2 regions of the Paraburkholderia sp. A1BS-2L genome follow, and region 2 is predicted to be linked to the other one. Evidence: riboswitches for the same ligand, from Rfam matches in the RefSeq annotation. Region 2 holds a riboswitch; the other holds the start of a gene.
What was found. A riboswitch is a leader RNA that binds a small molecule or an ion and turns the genes downstream of it on or off. The one in region 2 is predicted to bind glycine.
Positions count from the first base shown of each region.

Region 1: it holds a riboswitch for glycine, as region 2 does, so the genes downstream of both, gcvT (glycine cleavage system aminomethyltransferase GcvT) here and P5W98_RS15490 (D-amino acid dehydrogenase) in region 2, are expected to answer to the same signal.

Region 1 is NZ_CP120428.1:3,130,647-3,140,305, forward strand. It holds gene P5W98_RS14330 (UvrD-helicase domain-containing protein) at 1-981, opposite strand, end outside; gene P5W98_RS14335 (oxidoreductase) at 1,283-2,332, shown strand; gene P5W98_RS14340 (hypothetical protein) at 2,514-2,885, shown strand; glycine riboswitch at 2,982-3,097, shown strand; glycine riboswitch at 3,146-3,289, shown strand; gene gcvT (glycine cleavage system aminomethyltransferase GcvT) at 3,379-4,497, shown strand; gene gcvH (glycine cleavage system protein GcvH) at 4,577-4,957, shown strand; gene gcvP (aminomethyl-transferring glycine dehydrogenase) at 5,057-8,023, shown strand; gene P5W98_RS14360 (alginate lyase family protein) at 8,302-9,348, shown strand; gene P5W98_RS14365 (L-serine ammonia-lyase) at 9,444-9,659, shown strand, end outside.
Region 2 is NZ_CP120429.1:152,741-162,399, reverse strand. It holds gene P5W98_RS15510 (purine-cytosine permease family protein) at 1-1,248, opposite strand, end outside; gene P5W98_RS15505 (aldehyde dehydrogenase family protein) at 1,321-2,835, opposite strand; gene speB (agmatinase) at 2,916-3,890, opposite strand; gene P5W98_RS15495 (LysR family transcriptional regulator) at 4,066-5,016, shown strand; gene P5W98_RS15490 (D-amino acid dehydrogenase) at 5,089-6,342, opposite strand; glycine riboswitch at 6,493-6,592, opposite strand; gene P5W98_RS15485 (ABC transporter ATP-binding protein) at 6,709-7,446, opposite strand; gene P5W98_RS15480 (taurine ABC transporter substrate-binding protein) at 7,499-8,518, opposite strand; gene P5W98_RS15475 (ABC transporter permease) at 8,543-9,397, opposite strand.

The sequences.
Region 1 (9,659 bases), on a different replicon from region 2:
GGGCGTGACCGTGATGGTGTCGCCCATGCCGTGCTCGGACCAGAGCTTCTTTTCGAACAGCTTAGGGTTGTTCGCAATGACGTTGTTCGCCGCCGTGAGAATGCGCACCGTCGAGCGGTAGTTCTGCTCGAGCTTGACCACGTGCAGCTTCGGATAGTCCTTGCCGAGCTGCGCGAGATTTTCGATCGTCGCGCCGCGCCAGCCGTAGATCGCCTGATCGTCGTCGCCCACCGCCGTGAACGCGGCGCGCGGACCCGCCAGCAGCTTGAGCAACTCGTACTGGCAGGTGTTGGTATCCTGGTACTCGTCGATCAGCAGATAGCGCAGCTTGTTTTGCCAGCGCTCGCGCACCGGCTCGTTGCTGGCGAAGAGCTCGGTGGGCAGGCGGATCAGGTCGTCGAAATCGACGGCCTGGTAGGCGTGCAGCGTCGCCACGTAGTTGCGGTAGACAATCGCGGCCTGGTGCTCGTCTTCGTTCGACGCGGTGGCGAGCGCCTCCTCGGGCATCACGAGGCCGTTCTTCCACAGCGAGATGATCGACTGGATCTTGCGGATGAAGCCTTTATCCGTCGAGCCCACCTGCTCCTGAATCATGGAGAAGCAGTCGTCGGAGTCCATGATGGAGAACTGGGGCTTCAGGCCCAGGTGCTCGGCTTCCTGGCGCAGGATCTGCACGCCCAGCGAGTGGAACGTGCAAACCGTCAACTGGTTGGTCGGCACCTTGCGGCCTTCCTTGCCGGGCGTGGTGAGCGTCTTGCCTTCGAGCAGCTTGCCCACGCGCTCGCGCATTTCGGCGGCGGCCTTGTTGGTGAAGGTGACGGCCGCGATATGGCGCGGCTCGAAGCCTTTCGCTTCGATCAGATGCGCGATTTTCTGCGTGATCACACGCGTCTTGCCGCTGCCCGCGCCGGCGAGCACGAGACAGGGACCGTCGAGATAGCGCACCGCTTCGCTTTGGGCGGGATTCAGGCCTGCGGACATCGTTGCTGGATTGGAAAAACAGGTGGTACGGCTGGGAGGCGTGCGTTTCGTGGCGCTGCGGCTTCAGGCCCCAAGGGCTTTAAAGCGCGGCGGCCGGCACGGCATGGCGCGAGGCGCGCGCAACAGCGCTGCGGCCTCTCACGCGAGAGGTGCGATGTTAACACGAGGCGGCTTCACATCGATGCGGCCCCGATGCCGTTCACGCGTCGCCCCTGCTACGCGTGCCACAATGACGGGCTCCCGCCACCCCCGGCGACGGCTCGCGCCGCGCCGCTTCATTGCTGGAAAGAGGACGCGCTTCATGACTGCCCCCCTGCAAATCGGCCTGATGGGCTACGGCTTCGCCGGCCAGACCTTCCACGCTCCCGTGATCGCCCATAGCGGCGCCGCCACGCTTGCCGTCATCGCGACGAGCCGGGCCGAGCACGCGCAGGCCGACTACCCGGACGCCGCGATCGTCCCGGACTTAGACGCCCTGCTCTCGCTCGACGCCATCGAATGCGTAGTGATCGCCACGCCCAACGACACGCACTACGAGCTCGCGCGCCGCACGCTGGAGCGCGGCAAGCATGTGCTCGTCGACAAGCCGGTCACGCTCAGCGCTGAAGAGGCGCGCACGCTCGCGGCCATCGCGAAGCAGCGTGGCCTCGTGTTCGCGCCGTTCCACAACCGCCGCTGGGACGGCGACTTCCTCACCGTGCGCGAGCTGCTCGCGAACGGCGCGCTGGGGCGCGTCACGCACTTCGAATCGCATTTCGACCGCTTCCGCCCGCAGGTGCGCCAGCGCTGGCGCGAGGACGCCACGCGCGGCGGCGGCCTGCTCTACGACCTCGGGCCGCATCTGATCGACCAGGCGCTCGCGCTGTTCGGTGCGCCCGAGGCAGTCACGGCGTTCGTCCACGCGCGCCGCGACAATGCCAGCGCGCCCGACTACGCGCATCTCGTGCTGCGCTACCCCGGCCATGACGCCGTGCTCCACGCGAGCGCGCTGGCCGCGTTCGCGCCGCGCTTCGTGATTCATGGCACGCGCGGCAGCTACCTGAAGAACGGGCTCGATACGCAGGAAGATCAATTGAAGGCGGGGCTGCGTCCGGGCCAGCCCGGTTTCGGCGAAGGCAACGAAGCGGGCCGCCTGCACACACTGGCCGACGATGGCACGGAAGCCGAGCGCACCGCGCCCAACGCCGCCGGCAATTACGCCGATCTCTATCGCGCGCTCGCGGCCGCGATCCGCGATGGCGAGCCATTCCCGGTGAGCCCGCAGGATGCCATTGACGTGATGAGCATCATCGAGATCGCCACGCAAAGCGCTGCCGAAGGCCGCACGATTGCGTTCACGCGTGCAGCTTGAGCCGCCCGCCTCGCAGCTTGCATTTCACCGACGCGGCTGAAAGGTCTGAACAAATCGTTACAAGTGCGCGCCGCACCCGGGTCATCGGGCGGCGCGCGCGGCACGTTTGCGGACGTACGACGCAAAAAAATGCAGCAACGACGACGAGAAGCTGCAAACAAGGAGAGTCTCAATGACCCGTTTGAACCGTGCCATCCGCTACGCCGCCGCCGGCGCGCTCATCTCGACGCTCGCTGCGTGCGTGGTCAACCAGTCCGCCCCGCGCCCCACCGTGGTGGTGGCCCCGAATCCCGGCCCGAGCCCGCATGATGTGGCCGTGGAGCGCCTGCATCAGATCGACGGACGCCTCGACAATCTGGGCCGCCGCATCGATATGCGCGTGAATCAGGGCTACTATCCGCCGCCCCAGGGGGCTGCGCTCCATCACCGCCTCGACACGATCCGCGGCGAAGCGCACGACATGGCCAGCCAGCACGGCGGCGGCATCTCCGCCGACGAGCAACACGTGCTGAACCAGGAGCTGGATACGGCGGCGCGCGCGATCGGTGAGTAACCCGGCACCTCAGGCGACGCGCTGTGCAGCCAGCCGCGCGCCGCCTGCCCCGATTTTTTCCGCATTGACACACCGCCCAAGCGTCGCGCACAATCGCTGCGCGCGCCGGGAGAGCGCGCCGTTTGTCGCACCCTGCCATCGAGCGGGTGCAATGCGCGGCGCCGCCGAAGGGGCAACCCACAAACTCTCAGGCAAAAGGACCGTGCGCGCCGGACCTTCGAATCGCCCGCTCGCCTTCCAGCGCAGCGCGTGAATTTCGAATCCGCAACTCTGGAGAGCGGCAGTAGAACGGCGGCGGAGGATCGTAACTCCTGGCGTTCAGGCTGCCCACCGAAGGGGCGCGCGCCATCGAGCACCATCAAGCACGGCGCAATCTCTCAGGTATCGAGGACAGAGGGGCCATGCAAGAACCGACCCCAGGCATTGGGCCTGTGGCGTTTCCTGCATGGCCTTTTTCGTTTTCGCGCGATTTTTCGTGACCGCCTGAGGCCCCATGACCGAACTCAAACGCACCCCGCTGAACGACTCGCATCGCGCGCTCAATGCCCGCATGGTCGACTTCGGCGGCTGGGACATGCCCGTCAACTACGGCTCGCAGATCGACGAGCATCGCGCCGTGCGCACCGATGCCGGCATGTTCGACGTCTCGCACATGTGCGTCGTCGACTTCTCGGGCGCGAAGACGCGCGAGTTCTTCGCCCGCGCGCTCGCCAACAACGTGGCCAAGCTCGTCACGCCGGGCAAGGCGCTCTACTCGTGCATGCTGAACCCCGAAGGCGGCGTGATCGACGACCTGATCGTCTATTACTTTGCTGAAGATACGTTCCGCACCGTGGTCAACGCGGGCACCGCCGAAAAAGACATCGCCTGGTTCGAGAAGCTCAACGCCGAAGGCGGCTTCGGCCTCACCGTCACGCCGCGCCGCGATCTCGCGATCGTCGCCGTGCAGGGCCCGAACGCACGCGAAAAGGTCTGGCAAGTCGCGCCCGCCTCGCGCAGCGCCACCGAACTGCTCAAGCCCTTCAACGCCGCGAAGATCGAAGCCTCGCCGTTCGGCGAATTGATGATCGCTCGCACCGGTTACACCGGTGAGGACGGCTTCGAAGTCGTGCTGCCCGCCGCCGCCGTAGGCGAGTTCTGGGATGCCCTGCAGCGCCAGGGCGTGAAGCCCTGCGGCCTCGGCGCGCGCGACACGCTGCGCCTCGAAGCGGGCATGAATCTCTACGGCCAGGACATGGACGACACCGTCTCGCCGCTCGACGCGGGCCTTGCCTGGACCGTCGACATGAAGGAGCCGCGCGACTTCGTCGGCCGCCCCGTGCTCGAAGCCAACGGCTCGCGCATGGCCTTCGTCGGCCTGATCCTGCAAAAGGAAAACGGCAAGGCCGGCGGTGTGCTGCGCGCGCACCAGAAAGTCGTCACGCCGCAGGGCGAAGGTGAAATCACGAGCGGCACCTTCTCGCCGACGATGCAGGAATCGATCGCCTTCGCGCGCGTGCCCCAGGGCGTGCAGCCGGGCGACGTCGTGCAGGTGTTGATCCGCGATAAGGCCCTGCCCGCAAGCGTGGTAAAACTGCCCTTCGTGCGCAACGGCAAGGTGCTCGCCGCTTGAGCCAAGGCGATCCGCGAGGATCCGCGCCACGCACGCCCCCCCTCTTTCAAGCCATAACGAACCACGCACTGGAGCAACCATGAGCATCCCGGCCGATCTGAAATACACCGAATCGCACGAATGGATCCGCACCGAAGCCGACGGCACGCTGACCGTCGGCATCACCGACCACGCGCAGGAAGCCCTCGGCGACATCGTCTTCCTCGAACTGCCTGATGCGGGCCGCGCCGTCACCGCCGGCGACGCGGTTGCCGTGATCGAGTCGGTCAAGGCCGCCTCGGACATCTACGCACCGGTCGCGGGTGAGATCATCGAATCGAACTCGGCGCTGGTCGACACCCCGGACCAGGTGAACGGCGCCCCGTACGAGTCATGGCTCTTCAAGATCAAGCCGGCCGCCGACGCCAAGCTCGACGCGCTGATCGACGCTGCTGCGTACGAAAAGGCCATCGGCGCCTGATCGGCCATTCAGCAGGCAACCCTGTCTTAACCGTAACGGCGCGGACGGCGCGCACTTCAACCCGCGCCGCCCGTGCCGGTAGTAAAACCCGGAACCCCCATGAAGCTCGAACACCCGGATCGTCTGATGAACTCCCCGCTCTCGCTTGCTGCGCTCGAAGCGCATGACGCTTTCGCCGCCCGCCACATCGGCCCCGATTCGGCCGACCAGCAGGCGATGCTCGACGCGCTCGGCTTCGCCTCGCGCGACGCGCTGATCGATGCGGTGATTCCGGCGAAGATCCGCCGCAACGAGACGCTGCCGCTCGGGCCGTTCTCGCAGCCGCGCTCGGAAGCCGAAGCGCTTGCCGCGCTGCGCGCGCTCGCGGACAAGAACCAGGTGTTCCGCTCCTATATCGGGCAGGGCTACTACGACACGCACACGCCGGCCGTGATCCTGCGCAACGTGCTCGAAAACCCGGCCTGGTACACGGCCTACACGCCGTACCAGCCGGAAATCTCGCAGGGCCGCCTCGAAGCCCTGCTGAACTTCCAGCAAATGATCGTCGACTTGACGGGCCTCGCGATCTCGAACGCGTCGCTGCTCGACGAGGCCACCGCCGCCGCCGAAGCGATGACGCTCGTGCAGCGCGTGGGCAAGTCGAAGTCGAACGTGTTCTTCGTCGCCGACGACGTGCTGCCGCAAACCATCGAAGTGGTGAAGACGCGTGCGAAGCCGATCGGCGTCGAGGTGAAGGTCGGTCCCGCCGCCGAGGCGGCGCAAGCAGGCGCGTTCGGCGTGCTGCTCCAGTATCCTGGCGTGAACGGCGATGTGCGCGACTACCGCGAACTCGCCGCCGCCGTCCACGCAGCCGGCGGCTCGGTCATCGCCGCCGCCGACCTGCTCGCGCTCACCGTGCTCGCGCCGCCGGGCGAATGGGGCGCCGATGTGGCCGTGGGCAACTCGCAGCGCTTTGGCGTGCCGATGGGCTTCGGCGGCCCGCACGCGGCCTATCTCGCGGTGAAGGACGAATTCAAGCGCCAGATGCCGGGCCGTCTCGTCGGCGTGACCGTCGACGCCCAGGGCAACCCGGCGCTGCGCCTCGCGCTGCAAACGCGCGAGCAACACATTCGCCGTGAAAAGGCCACTTCGAACGTCTGCACGGCGCAGGCCCTGCTCGCGATCATGGCGAGCATGTACGCGGTCTATCACGGCCCGCAGGGCCTCAAACGCATCGCGCAGCGCGTGAACCGCGTCGCGGCCATTCTGGCGGCGGGTGCCAAGCAACTGGGCTACACGCTCGTGAACGAATCGTTCTTCGACACGCTCACGTTCGAAGCAGGCGCGCGCACCCAGGCGCTGCACGACGCGGCGCTCGCGCGCGGCATGAACCTGCGCCGCGTGAGCGAGACGCGCGTGGGCATTTCCGTCGACGAAACCACCACGCGCGGCGATCTGGCCGATCTGCTCGCCGTGTTCGCGCAAGCCGCGTTCGCAAACGAAGCGCCCTCGGTCGATGCGCTCGACGCACAACTCGCGGCGCAGGAAGCGGCCACGTTCCCGGCCGCGCTCGTGCGCGAGAGCACGTACCTCACGCATCCGATCTTCAACTGCCATCATTCGGAAACGGAAATGCTGCGCTATTTGCGCAGCCTCGCCGATAAGGACCTCGCGCTCGACCGCTCGATGATCCCGCTCGGCTCGTGCACGATGAAGCTCAACGCCACCTCGGAGATGCTGCCGGTCACGTGGCCCGAGTTCGGCCGCATCCACCCGTTCGCGCCCACCGAGCAGACCGTCGGCTATCGCGAGATGGTCGATCAGCTCGAGCAGATGCTGGTGGCGGCCACGGGCTACGCCGCCGTCTCGCTGCAGCCGAACGCAGGCTCGCAGGGCGAGTACGCGGGCCTGCTCATCATCCACGCGTACCACGCTTCGCGCGGCGAAGGCCATCGCAACGTCTGCCTGATTCCCGCTTCGGCGCACGGCACCAATCCGGCTTCGGCGCAGATGGCCGGCATGCAGGTCGTGGTGGTCGCGTGCGACGCCCAGGGCAACATCGATCTCGCCGACCTCAAGGCCAAGGCCGAACAGCACGCTGCGAAGCTCGCGGCGATCATGATCACGTATCCGTCGACGCACGGCGTGTTCGAAGGCAACGTGCGCGAAGTCTGCGAGATCGTGCACGCGCACGGCGGCCAGGTCTACGTGGACGGCGCGAACATGAACGCGATGGTGGGCCTCGCGGCCCCCGGCCAGTTCGGCGGCGACGTCTCGCACCTGAACCTGCACAAGACCTTCTGCATTCCGCACGGCGGCGGCGGACCCGGCGTCGGTCCAGTGGCGGTGGGCGCGCACCTCGCGCAATTCCTGCCGAACCAGCTTTCCTCGGGCTACAAGCGCTCGACCGACCAGGGCAACGGCATCGGCGCGGTGAGCGCGGCGCCCTACGGCTCGGCCTCGATCCTGCCGATCTCGTGGATGTACATCGCGATGATGGGCGCGACCAACCTCACCGCCGCAACGGAAATGGCGATCCTCAACGCGAACTACGTCGCGAAGAAGCTCGCGCCGCACTATCCGGTGCTCTACAGCGGCCCGGGCGGCCTGGTCGCGCACGAGTGCATTCTCGATCTGCGCCCCGTCAAGGATTCGAGCGGCATCACCGTGGACGACGTCGCCAAGCGCCTGATGGACTACGGCTTCCACGCGCCCACCATGAGCTTCCCGGTGCCGGGCACGCTGATGGTCGAGCCGACCGAGTCGGAGTCGAAGGAAGAGCTCGACCGCTTCATCGACGCCATGGTTGCAATCCGCGAGGAAATCCGCGCCGTGGAAGAGGGCCGCGCGGACAAGGAAGACAACCCGCTGCGTCACGCGCCGCATACGGCAGCGGTCGTGGTCGCCAACGAGTGGCAGCACGGCTACTCGCGCGAGCAGGCAGCCTATCCGGTGGCGTCGCTCGTCGCGCGCAAGTACTGGCCGCCGGTTGGCCGCGCCGACAACGTCTACGGCGACCGCAACCTGTTCTGCTCGTGCGTGCCGATCAGCGAATATGCGAGCGAAAACGCCGGCCAGGGCGAATAAAACGCGCCCGATCGCTCAGTCAATGCAACACCAGCAGCCGCCGCACGCTCCGCGAGGAGCCGCGGCGGTTTTTGCTCGCCGCACATTTGCCCCCGCAAACTCGCGCCAAACCGTTAACATCACACACCTGTCAGCCTTGAACCAGGGAGTCGCGCATGGCGCGGAAGGTGGGAACGGCCTTGACCGGGCATGCCCCGGCGGCAACACAAGCCACGCGGGCCACGAACGGTGCATCGGGCCGACACGCGCGGGCATTCGTCACGGCCTGGCTGTTCGGCATGGGACTTGCTGGTCCGGGCGCCGCGAATCTCGCCCATGCGGCCATGAACTTCTGCGCGGCGCCCGCGCTGCAGACGAGCGAGCGCACCAACGCCGATCCGGGCGTGAAAGCGCTCGTGGCGGAGGTGCAGGCGCACGTGAACGACGTGCCGCATCCGCTGGCACGGCTGCACACGGAAGGCACACTCCCGCACGAGGGCATCTACGACCAGAGCGTGGAGGCCGAGAAGGAACTCGACCTGATGCGCAACGCGGCGCTCGCCTGGCGCGCCACGAGCGACGACCGCTACCTGAAACTCGTCGACCGCTTTCTGTTCGCGTGGGTCACGACCTATCAGCCGAGCTTCAACCCCATCGACGAAACGCACTTCGACGGGCTGATTCTCGCCTACGACATGACCGCGAGCGCGCTGCCCGTGAAAACGCGCAATGCCACCATGGTGTTCCTGAACAAATTCGTGAACGGCTACATCAAGCAGGTGGACGAGCAGCCGCGCCCGCTCACGGGCACGTTCGCGAACAACTGGCAAAGCCACCGGGTCAAACTGATAGCGATGGCGGCGTTCACGCTCGACAACCGCAAGCTGATTGCGGCGGCGCAGCGGCTGTTCATCGAGCAGATTGGCAACAACGTCGCGCCCGACGGCGCGACGCTCGATTTCACGGAGCGCGATGCGCTGCACTACGTGACCTACGACCTGGAGCCGCTGGTGGCCGCCGCGCTCGCCGCGCGCCGGCACAACCGCAATTGGCTGCCCGAGCGTGGAACCAACGGCGCGACGCTCGCGAGCGCGCTGAACTGGCTCACGCCCTATGCGATGGGCGAGAAGACCCACGAGGAATTCGTACGTTCGAGCGTGCCGTTCGACGCCAGGCGCCGCGAAGCCGGGTTGCCCGGTTACACCGGCGCATGGGATCCGAAGAACGCCGCCGAGCTGTATCACCTGGCCGCCCGACTGGACGGCCGCTATACGCCAATCGCGCTGCGTCTCGCGCCCACGCCGCCGGCGTGGCTGGCCGTCTGTCTGCCGTTGCCGGCGCGCTGACAAGCGCGCCGTGGTGGCGGTGGGTGCGGCGGGCAGCGAGATCAGGCGTGCGCGGCACTCATTGAAACCGACTAGACGAAGCAGGAGCAGTACCCATGGCAGTAAGCGTTTTCGATCTCTTCAAAATCGGCATCGGGCCGTCGAGTTCGCACACCGTAGGGCCGATGCGCGCGGCGCTGATGTTCGCGGAAGGACTCGAGCGCGACGGACTGCTCGCGTCCACCGCCTCCGTGAAGGTCGAGCTGTACGGCTCGCTCGGCGCGACCGGCAAGGGCCACGGCACCGACCGCGGCGTGATGCTCGGCCTGATG
Region 2 (9,659 bases):
GTCCTGCGGCAGGAAGAAGTGCGGGATCGCGTAGCGGCCCTTGCGCACGAAGAAGTAGTCGGTGAGGTTGACGGCCGTCCACGGCACGAGGAAGTAAAGCATCACGACGAGATAGATGTTCAGGACCGAGAGCCCCTTGCCCGACGTATAGATGCTGAGTGCGACCCCGAGCTGCAGCACCACGACAAAGAGAATCGCCAGTACGCGCACCCGGGGCGTAGGCTCGATCTTCCTGAACGAATCGAGGCCCGTGATCGCCGTGAGTTTCGCGCTGTAAATGTTCATCGCTATCACGGGAAGGAACGCCACGATCGTGATCGCCACCACCACGCTGCCGAGTCGCGGCGACAGATCGCTGCCCACCTGGTTGAGCGCCACCAGCACGTCGGTGGCGTGCAGGTGGTCGCCGAGCCAGCCGCCCACCGCGATCATCCACGCCCCCGAGAGCGACGCTCCGAGGAACACCGCGGCGATCAGCCGGCCGCTCGGCGTGTTCTTCGGCAGATAGCGCGAATAGTCGGACACATAGGGCGCATAGGCGATGTTGTAGCTCGCGGCGGCGGCAAACTGCGTGATGAAGCCGGTCAAGGTGAAGCCGAGCGGCGCGGGCGGCGGCGTGCCGGGCAGCGCTGCCGGCAGCGGCAGATCGGGCACCCAGTGCATGAGCACCGCCAGGGTGACGAGGCCATACAGCGGCAGCGAGAGATACAGCGCCCATTTGAAGCTGCGATGCATCCAGTCGTGCCCAAGAATCGCCAGAATTGCCGCAGGCACGGTGACGACGAGCGCAACCTTGAGCGGATCCCAGCCGAACAGCGCCTTGAGTCCCTGCATCATCAGCACGAGGTTCACGATGTTGAAGCCCGCGAACACGAACAGCGTGGCGAGCAGCACGAGCACCACGCCGCGATAGCCGAACTGCGCGCGCGACTGGATCATTTGCGGCAGGCCCAGATGCGGGCCCTGCGAGCCGTGAAACGCCATGAACAAGGTACCGAACATGATGCCCAGCGTGCCGGCGACCGTTGTCCATAGCGCGCTCAGTCCGACGCTCGGCCCCACGAAGCCAATCGTCATGGTGAAGAACGTGAAGTTGCCGAGAAACCAGAACGGTCCCTGGCGCGATAGCCGGTCGGTGCGCTCGGTTTCCGGAATGAAATCGATCGAATGCCCCTCGATCGCGCCATGCTCGCCGGCGGCGGCCGTTGGCGCTGCGATCGTTGCTGCGACTCTGTCGTGTGCTTCCATCGTGTGCCCCATGTCGTAATGGACGATGCTGCGTAAAGATAAGCCTGGGTAAGATGCGAGAGAGGCCCCGCCCTACGCGTCGTTCAGCGTGATCCAGACGGCTTTCGTCTCCATCAGCGAGTCGAGCTGCTCGGCGCCGAGGTCCTTGCCGAAGCCCGACGCCTTGAAGCCGCCGAACGGCATCGCCGGATCGATCGTGCTGTGCGCGTTCACGTAGACGCTGCCCGCGCGCAGCTTCGGCACCAGCGCATGCACGCGGTTCAGATCCCGCGAATAGATCGCGGCGGCGAGTCCATAGGGCGTGTCGTTGGCGAGCGCAATCGCCTCGTTCACATCGTCGAACGGCGCGCTCACGAGCACGGGGCCGAAGATTTCTTCCTTCACGATGCGCATGTCCGGTCGGCAATGCGCGAATATCGTGGGCTGAACGAAATAACCCGAGCCTTCCACGTTGCGCCCGCCATACACCAGTTCCGCTCCTTCGCGCCGGCCGGTTTCGATCCAGGACGTCACGCGCGCCTTTTGCTGCGCCGAAACCAGCGGGCTGATGAAGCAATCGCGATCGAGGCCCGGCGCAATCTTGAGCGTGCGCGTGTAGTCGATCAGCGCGGCGAGAAAGCGCTCGTGCACGCCGCGCTGCACGTAGAGGCGGCTGCCCGCGTCGCACACCTGCCCCGAGTTGAAGAACATGCCGTTGGCCACCGCGCGCGCGGCGGCCTCGATGTCCGCGTCGTCGAGCACGAGCACCGGGGACTTGCCGCCCAGCTCCAGCGTGACGCGCTTGACGCCGTCGACCGCCGCGCTGCCGACGCCGCGCCCCACCGCCGTGGAGCCGGTGAACGTCACTTTGTCGATGCCGGGATGGCGCGCCATTGCCGCGCCGATCACGGTGCCGCGCCCGGTCACCACGTTCACCACGCCATCGGGAATGCCGGCTTCCTGCACGAGTTGCGCGAAGCGCAAGGTCGAGAGCGAAGTCAGCTCCGCGGGCTTGATCACAGCCGTGCAGCCCACCGCGAGCGCCGCGGCCAGCTTCCACGCCAGGGTTTGCAGCGGAAAATTCCACGGCACGATGATGCCGACCACGCCCACCGGCTCCTTGCGCGTATAGGCCAGATAGTGGCCGGGCAGCGAAGGCTCGACGGTGCGGCCGTGCAGCTTGGAAGCCCAGCCCGCGAAATAGCGCCAGGTGTCGATGGTGCCCTGGATGTCCACGTCGCGCGCATTCGCGACCGACTTGCCGACGTCGATGGACTCGATCTCGGCGAGCTCGTCGGCGTGGGCCTCGATGAGATCGGCGAGGCGGTGCAGCAGGCGCTCGCGTTCGAGCGGCTTCAGACGCCGCCAGGCGCCGCAGTCGAACTGCGCGCGTGCCGCAGCGACCGCGCGATCGAGGTCGCCGGTCGTGGCGAGCGGAATCTGCGTGATGACGCCTTCGGTGGAGGGCTCGACCACGTCGAGCATCTCGCCCGCGCCGCCCGCCACGAACGCCCCGCCGATCAGCATGCGCTGCGGCTGCTCGAGAAAGCGCCGCGTCTCCTCGCGCACGCCGAACTGCTCCAGATAGTTTCGTACGATGGATTCCAAGGTTGTCTCCTGATCTCGCGCGCCGTCGTGCCCTCGCTGCGCGCGTGTTGACGTTGGGTGCCGCTATCCGCAGGGAGGCCTCAGCGCGGCCGCTGGCTGCGCGCGTGAAAAATGAAGCCGATGGAATTCAGCAGCAACTGCGCCGCGAGAATCGGCGTGACGCCCGCCGGATCGTATGCCGGGGCCACCTCGACGAGGTCCATGCCCACGACGTTGCCGTGACTGCGGCGGGCCAGCCCCTGGATGATTTCGAGCACCTCGTAGTAGGTGAAGCCGCCGTGGCTCGGCGTGCCCGTGCCCGGCGCGATGGACGGATCGAAGCCGTCGATGTCGATCGTGATGTAGTAGGCGCGGCCCTCGGGAATGCGTTCGAGGACGCCTTGCGTGCCGAGCCGGCGCACGTCGCGCACGGACAGAATGTCCGAGCCCGCTGCGCGCGCCGCATCGTAGTCGCTGCGGTTCGACGAAGAAACGTTGCGGATGCCGAGTTGCGTCATGCCGCTGATATGCTGCATTTCCGAGGCGCGCCGCAGCGGATTGCCGTGCCCGTAGCGCACGCCATGGCGCTCGTCGACGAAATCCAGATGCGCGTCGAAGTGCACGATGTGGATGGGACCGCGGCCCTCGAACGCCTGAATCACCGGTGCGTGAATCGAATGATCGCCGCCCAGCGTGATGGGCATCGCGCCGTTCGCGAGGATCTTGCGCACGGCGCTTTCGATGTTGGCGTTGCTCGCCGCCATGTCGGTGTGGACAATGTCGGCGTCGCCTACGTCCACCATGCGGACTTGATCGCGCGTCAGATAGAGCGCGTCGTCTTCGTGGTCGTATGCGCCCGCATGGCCGAACGAGAACAGCGTGGATGCCTCGCGGATGCTGCGCGGCCCGAAGCGCGCGCCCGAGCGCCATTGCGTGCCCATGTCGTTGGGGGCGCCAAGAATTGCCACATCGGCGTCGATGCGGTCCCAGTCGAGGCAGACCGGCGATTTCGCGAAAGTGCAATGTCCCACGAACGGCAAGTCCAGCCGTCCGCTTTCGTACGTATTGCCCGGCATGAGTGTCTCCGTGTGTGATCCGCTGGCTGATCCAGTCAGTAATCGGTGAACGACCCGGTTTCTGCCGGGCCGCCGCTTTGAGACACTATGTGCGCATTATTTTTGACCAAAAATCCCGGGTATCAGATGTTCATATCGGAATATCCGAAGCAAGCGATTATGGAGAACGCGGGCAATGATGCAACTGCAGGACGTCGATCTCAAACTGCTCAGGGTTTTCATGCATGTCGTGCGCTGCGGCGGCTTCTCCGCGGCCCAGGCGACCCTGAACGTGAGCCAGTCGACCATCAGCGAGCAGATGACCACGCTGGAAACGCGCCTCGGTCTCAAGCTGTGCGAGCGCGGCCGCGGCGGCTTCCGCCTGACCGAGCACGGTCTTGCCACCTATGAGGCGGCCCAGCGACTGCAGGTGGCCGTCGAGGCGTTCTGCATGGACACGGACGCGCTCAAGCAACATATCGCCGGCAGGCTCTATCTGGGCATCATCGACAACACGGTGACGGACCTCGCCTCGCCGCTGCCGCGGGCCTTGCAGAAGTTCGTCTCGCGGGGCGACGACGTGCATGTCGACGTCTACGTCGGCACGCCGGCGGAACTCGAAGAGCGCGTGCTCGACGGCCGGCTCCACGTCGCGATCGGCCACTTCCCGATTCACGTGCCGGGGCTCGCCTACACCGAGCTCTATCTCGAGCCCGATGGGCTCTATTGCGGCAAGGGCAATCCGCTCTTTGCCGGGGCACGGGAAAACGGCATTCAGATCGAAGCCATTGCCACGAGCCGCATCGCCGCGCGCGGCTACCTGCAGCAGCACGACCTGAAGATGCTGAGTGCGAGCAAGGCTGCGGCGACCGTCGACAACGTCGAGGCGCAGGCGATCCTGATTCTCTCGGGCGCATATATAGGATTCCTTCCAAATCACTACGCGGCGCGCTGGGTCGAGCGCGACGAGATGCGGCGCATCGGCCCGGAGCAGTTCGGCATGCAGTCGCCCTTTTGCGCGGCGACGCGCCGGGCCTCTGCCGTACCTTCGATTTTGCAGGCCTTCATGGTGGACCTGCACGAAGTCTGGGTGCATGAACACGCGGACCAGCACGCGGACGAAAAGCCGCCCGCGCGCCGCAAATAGCCGCGCCGCCCGCGTGCTTGCGCGGGCGGCCATGAGGTGCTGCGGTCAAGTCAAGCGACGATGCCGCGACGCTCAGGCGGTCGCCAAGCGAACGCCCTGGGCACTGCCCGCCATGCCCTCGATCAGCGCGGCGACGTTCTCCGCCGTTGCCGCCGACAACGTCCAGCCGAGGTGCCCGTGCCCGGTGTTGTAGAACACGCCCGGCATGCGTCCCCGGCCGACCTTCGGCAGCATGCTCGGCAACATGGGCCGCAGTCCGGCCCACGGGATCACGCGCGAGGTGCTGACCTGCGGGAACAGGCGCCGCGTCCACTCGACGAGCGGCGCGACGCGGTCGGCGCGAATGTCCCGGTTAAGGCCGTTGATCTCGGCCGTGCCGGCCACGCGGAAGCGCTCGGCGCCCAGCCGGCTTGTGACGATCTTGGCGCTCTCGTCGAGCAGGCTGACCCATGGCGCCGCACGCTGGCTCGTCTCGTCGTCGAGGCATACGGTGATCGAATAGCCCTTCACCGGATACACGTTCACGCGGTCGCCCAGCATCGACGCGAATGCGCGGCTGTTGACGCCCGCGCAAACGACGATGCGCTCGAACCTCGCGTGGTGAGCGGCGCCCTGCTGCGTCGCCGATACCGTAAAGACACCGTCCGAATCGCGCCGGATCGCCGTGATCTGCGTGTCGTGGCGAAACTCCACGCCGTGCCGCACGCACGCTTGCGTCAGGCCGCGCGTGAACTTGTGGATGTCGCCGGTCGAATCGGAGGGCGTGAAGAAGCCGCCGTAAAACGCGCCCTCCAGCGTGGGCTCGATCTGGCGGATCTCGGCTGCGGTCACCGGCCTGCGGTCGAGACCGCCTTCGGTCAAGATGGCGTTGACCTTCGATGAAGCGTCGAAGCTCTTGCGGTCCCGGAAGATGTGCAGGATGCCGCGCTGTTCCAGGTCGAATTCGATCCCCTCCTTGCGCGCGGTCTCGAACAGGTGTTCGCGGGCCGCGATGGCAAGGCGCACGGTTTCGAGCGTGTTTGCCCGATAGTTCGGAATCTGCCGCAGGAACTCGGCCATCCACGAATATTTGTGCCAGCCCGGCAGCGGGTTTACGAGCAGCGGCGCGTCGCGCGTGAGCATCCAGCGCAGGCCTTTGAGAACGGTGGCGGCGCTGTTCCAGACTTCGGCGTTGCATGCGGAGAGTTGGCCGCCGTTCGCGAACGAAGTCTCCATCGCGCTATAGCGATGGCGTTCGAGCACGGTAACGCGAAAACCGCGCTTGGCGAGGGCGTAAGCGGTCGTGACGCCGGTAATCCCGGCGCCAATAATGGCGATTCGTGACATGACATGGTCCAGATTAGATTGAGCACTTGTCGTTTCCGACACCTGTGCCCCATCTGTCCATGTACCTGAGAGTTTCTTTCCGCGCCGGCGCTGGACGCGCCGGCGCGGAAATCTCCTTCGGTGGGCGCGTTCGCGCCGCTCTCCAGATGTTCTTGCTGCAGGGTCCTTGTGCCTGAGAGTTTCCGGGGCGGTTGCTCCGTCGGCGCCGTCAGGTGCTTTCGCAGTGACGGTCTCTCCCGCTGCAGCGTGTCGAACAGCGCAACGATAGCGGGCCGTTATTGCGCTTGCAAGCGATTTTTCGCTGGCACGCTGCTCATGGGCCGTTGACCGCCGCGCTCGGGGAGCGCATGCATCAATGCGCAAGAATCAATGCGCGAGAATGCCCATCGCCGTCTTCTTCAATTCCAGAAAATGCGGCTCGAACGCGACCTCCGGCGTGCGCGGGCGGTCCAGCTCGATGGGCACGTCGAGTGCCACCCGCCCAGGACGCGCCGAAAGCACCACGAGCCGCGTGCCGAGAAAGATCGCTTCGTCGATGTCATGGGTGATGAACACGATCGTGCAATGAAGCTTCTCCCATAGCTCGGTCAAGAACGTCTGCATGGAATGGCGCGTCTGCGCATCGAGTGCGCCGAAGGGCTCGTCCATCAGCAGCACCTTCGGCTTCATGACGAGCGCCCGCGCGATCGCCACGCGCTGCTGCATGCCGCCCGACAACTCGTAGGGCTTATGTTTGGCGAACGATTCCAGGCCGATGATGCGCAGGATCTCCGCGGAATCCTTGCGCCGTTGCTCTTTGGGAACCCCGTGCAGCGAAGGACCGAACTCGATGTTTTCTTCCACGCTGAGCCACGGAAACAAGCCGGCCTGCTGGAACACCACGACACGGTCGGCGCCGGGCTGTTCCTTGACCTCGCCATCGATATAGATGTTGCCCCGCGAGGGCGACGTCAGACCGGCGAGCAGGTGCAGCAAGGTCGTCTTTCCGCAGCCGGAAGAGCCGAGCACGGTGATGAATTCGCCGCCCCGGAACTGCAGATTGATGTTTTCCAGTGCCGTGGTGGCGCCGAAAGTCTTGTACAGGGAATCGATGACGATGTTCAAGTTCGTCTCCTGTTCGACGGTCAGACCGTCAATGGATCAATGCGCGAATGAGTCAATGCGCCAACGCTTTCGAATACTGCGGCGCGACGTTCGCGTCGAAGTTCGCCGGCACCGACGGGATACGCCCGATCTGGTTGAGCACCTTGGCGGTATTCACCAGCGTCTGGTACGTCGCGGAGGTTTTGACGCCGGCGTCGAGGCCCATCACCTTGGGCGTGGTCTGGTCGGCACCGGAAAAGAGCTCGTAACCGGCGAGCTCGCTCGTCGCAACCGGCACGGTCACGCCGGTGGCCTTCGCCATCTCGGCGATCGCCTGGTCGCGATTCTTCATCGTCACCTGATAGCCCGCGTCGAGCGCCTTGACGAAGCCGGTCACCAGGTCCGGATGCGCTTTCGCCCATTCCGCGTTGGCGATGCACACGTTGTAGCTGGAAGCTTCGCGCGGCAGGTCGCCGTCGGTCTTGATGGCCTTGCCGCCGGCTGCGCGCAGCGCGCTGAAGACCGGATCCCAGACGATCGCCGCGTCGATCGCGCCGGTCACCCACGAGGTGCGCATCTGCGGCGGCGCCATGTTGACCTGCGTGACCGACTCATACGGCACGTGCGCTTGCGCCAGGAAGGTCGCCAGTTCGAAGGAAGCCTGCGAGCCGGCCACGATCGCGATCTTCTTGCCTTTGAGCCCCGCCACGTCGTGGATGCCGCTATCGGGCTTGACCACGATGCCGGCCGCATTGGTATAGCGCTCCTGGTTGTACACGATGGCCATCGGCAAGCCCTGGGCGATGGCGGTGACGAGCGGCGGCACGCCAAGCCCGCACATGAACGTGAGGCTGTTCGACGCCAGCGCGCTCATGGCTGCCGGGCCCGAGCTGAAGAGCTTGTACTCGACATTGGCGTTCATATGCTTTTCGAACAGATGCTCGGCCATCGACACCATGTACGGATCGGCGCCGTTGTCCTCGTAGCCGATGATGACTTCGGGCTTGCCCTGCGAGTAAGCCGCGCCGGGCACCAGGCAGCTGCTGGCAAGCAGGGCCGCGCTCACGCCAAAGATCCATTGCATCTTTTTCATTTTTCGTCTCCTCGGATGACCCGATCAGTTATGTCCGCGCCAGGGAACGACTATGTTTTCGATCTTGCGAATCGCCAGCTCCATGGCATACCCGATCAACCCGATGATCACGATGCCGACGATCACGATGGCAACCTGCAAGGCTTGTCCTGCGAACTGCACGAGCCAACCCAGCCCGCTGCTCGCCGCGATCAGTTCCGCGGCCACGAGACAGGTCCACGCCACGCCGATGCCCACACGCATCGCGGTGAAGATTTCCGGCATGGCCGAGGGCAGCACGACCTTGCGGAAGATTTGCGCGTTGGTCGCGCCGAGCGTGCGCGCCACCGAGATGCGCAGCGCCGGCGTGCTTTTCACGCCCGACATGGTGCCGATGATGATGACCGGAATGGTGCCGACCAGAATGAGAATGGCCTTGGGCAATTCGCCGATGCCGAACCACACCACCAGCAGCGGGATATAGGCAAGCGGCGGAACCGGCCGGATGAACTGCAGCAGCGGGTCGATGATGTCGAATACGATCTTGTTTCGCGACATCAGCAGGCCAACGGGAACGCCGATCACAATCGCGCCGACAAAACCCACAACGATGCGCAAGCAACTAACCAGGATGTCGCTGATGAGCGACTGTCCGCCGTAGCCGTTATGGATGATGTCGACGAAGGCTTGCCACACCGCCACCGGCGAAGGGAGCGCAAAGGACGGAAAAATGCCTGCTTTCGATACCGCCTGCCAAAGCACGACGCAGATCGCGAGAACGGCGGTCGTCAGCCACCAGGAATTGAACTTGCCGTGGCCGCGGCGTATCTTGATCACCGGCTCGATTGGCGAGTCGACGGGATGCTTCATCATTTTCGTCAGTCTGGGTAAGGCTTTCACCGCCGTCTCCTCAAGTTGAAATGCAATGAGCTCGCCGCGGAACGCTTTTATGTTTCACCACGCTTGTTGTTAGCGTCTCGCCCGTTGAACCAAGGATTCTCAATCAATAAAACGGCGGGTAGTACCACGCGGGAAGATCCGATGGAGCCAGTGCCAGATGAGCCTGGCACCATGGATTCCTTCGATGATTCGGACGGCGTGCGCAAACCGCGCGCCCGCTCGCCGTTCTGCGCTCGCGCTGCGTCGCAGCAGCGGCAAGCGC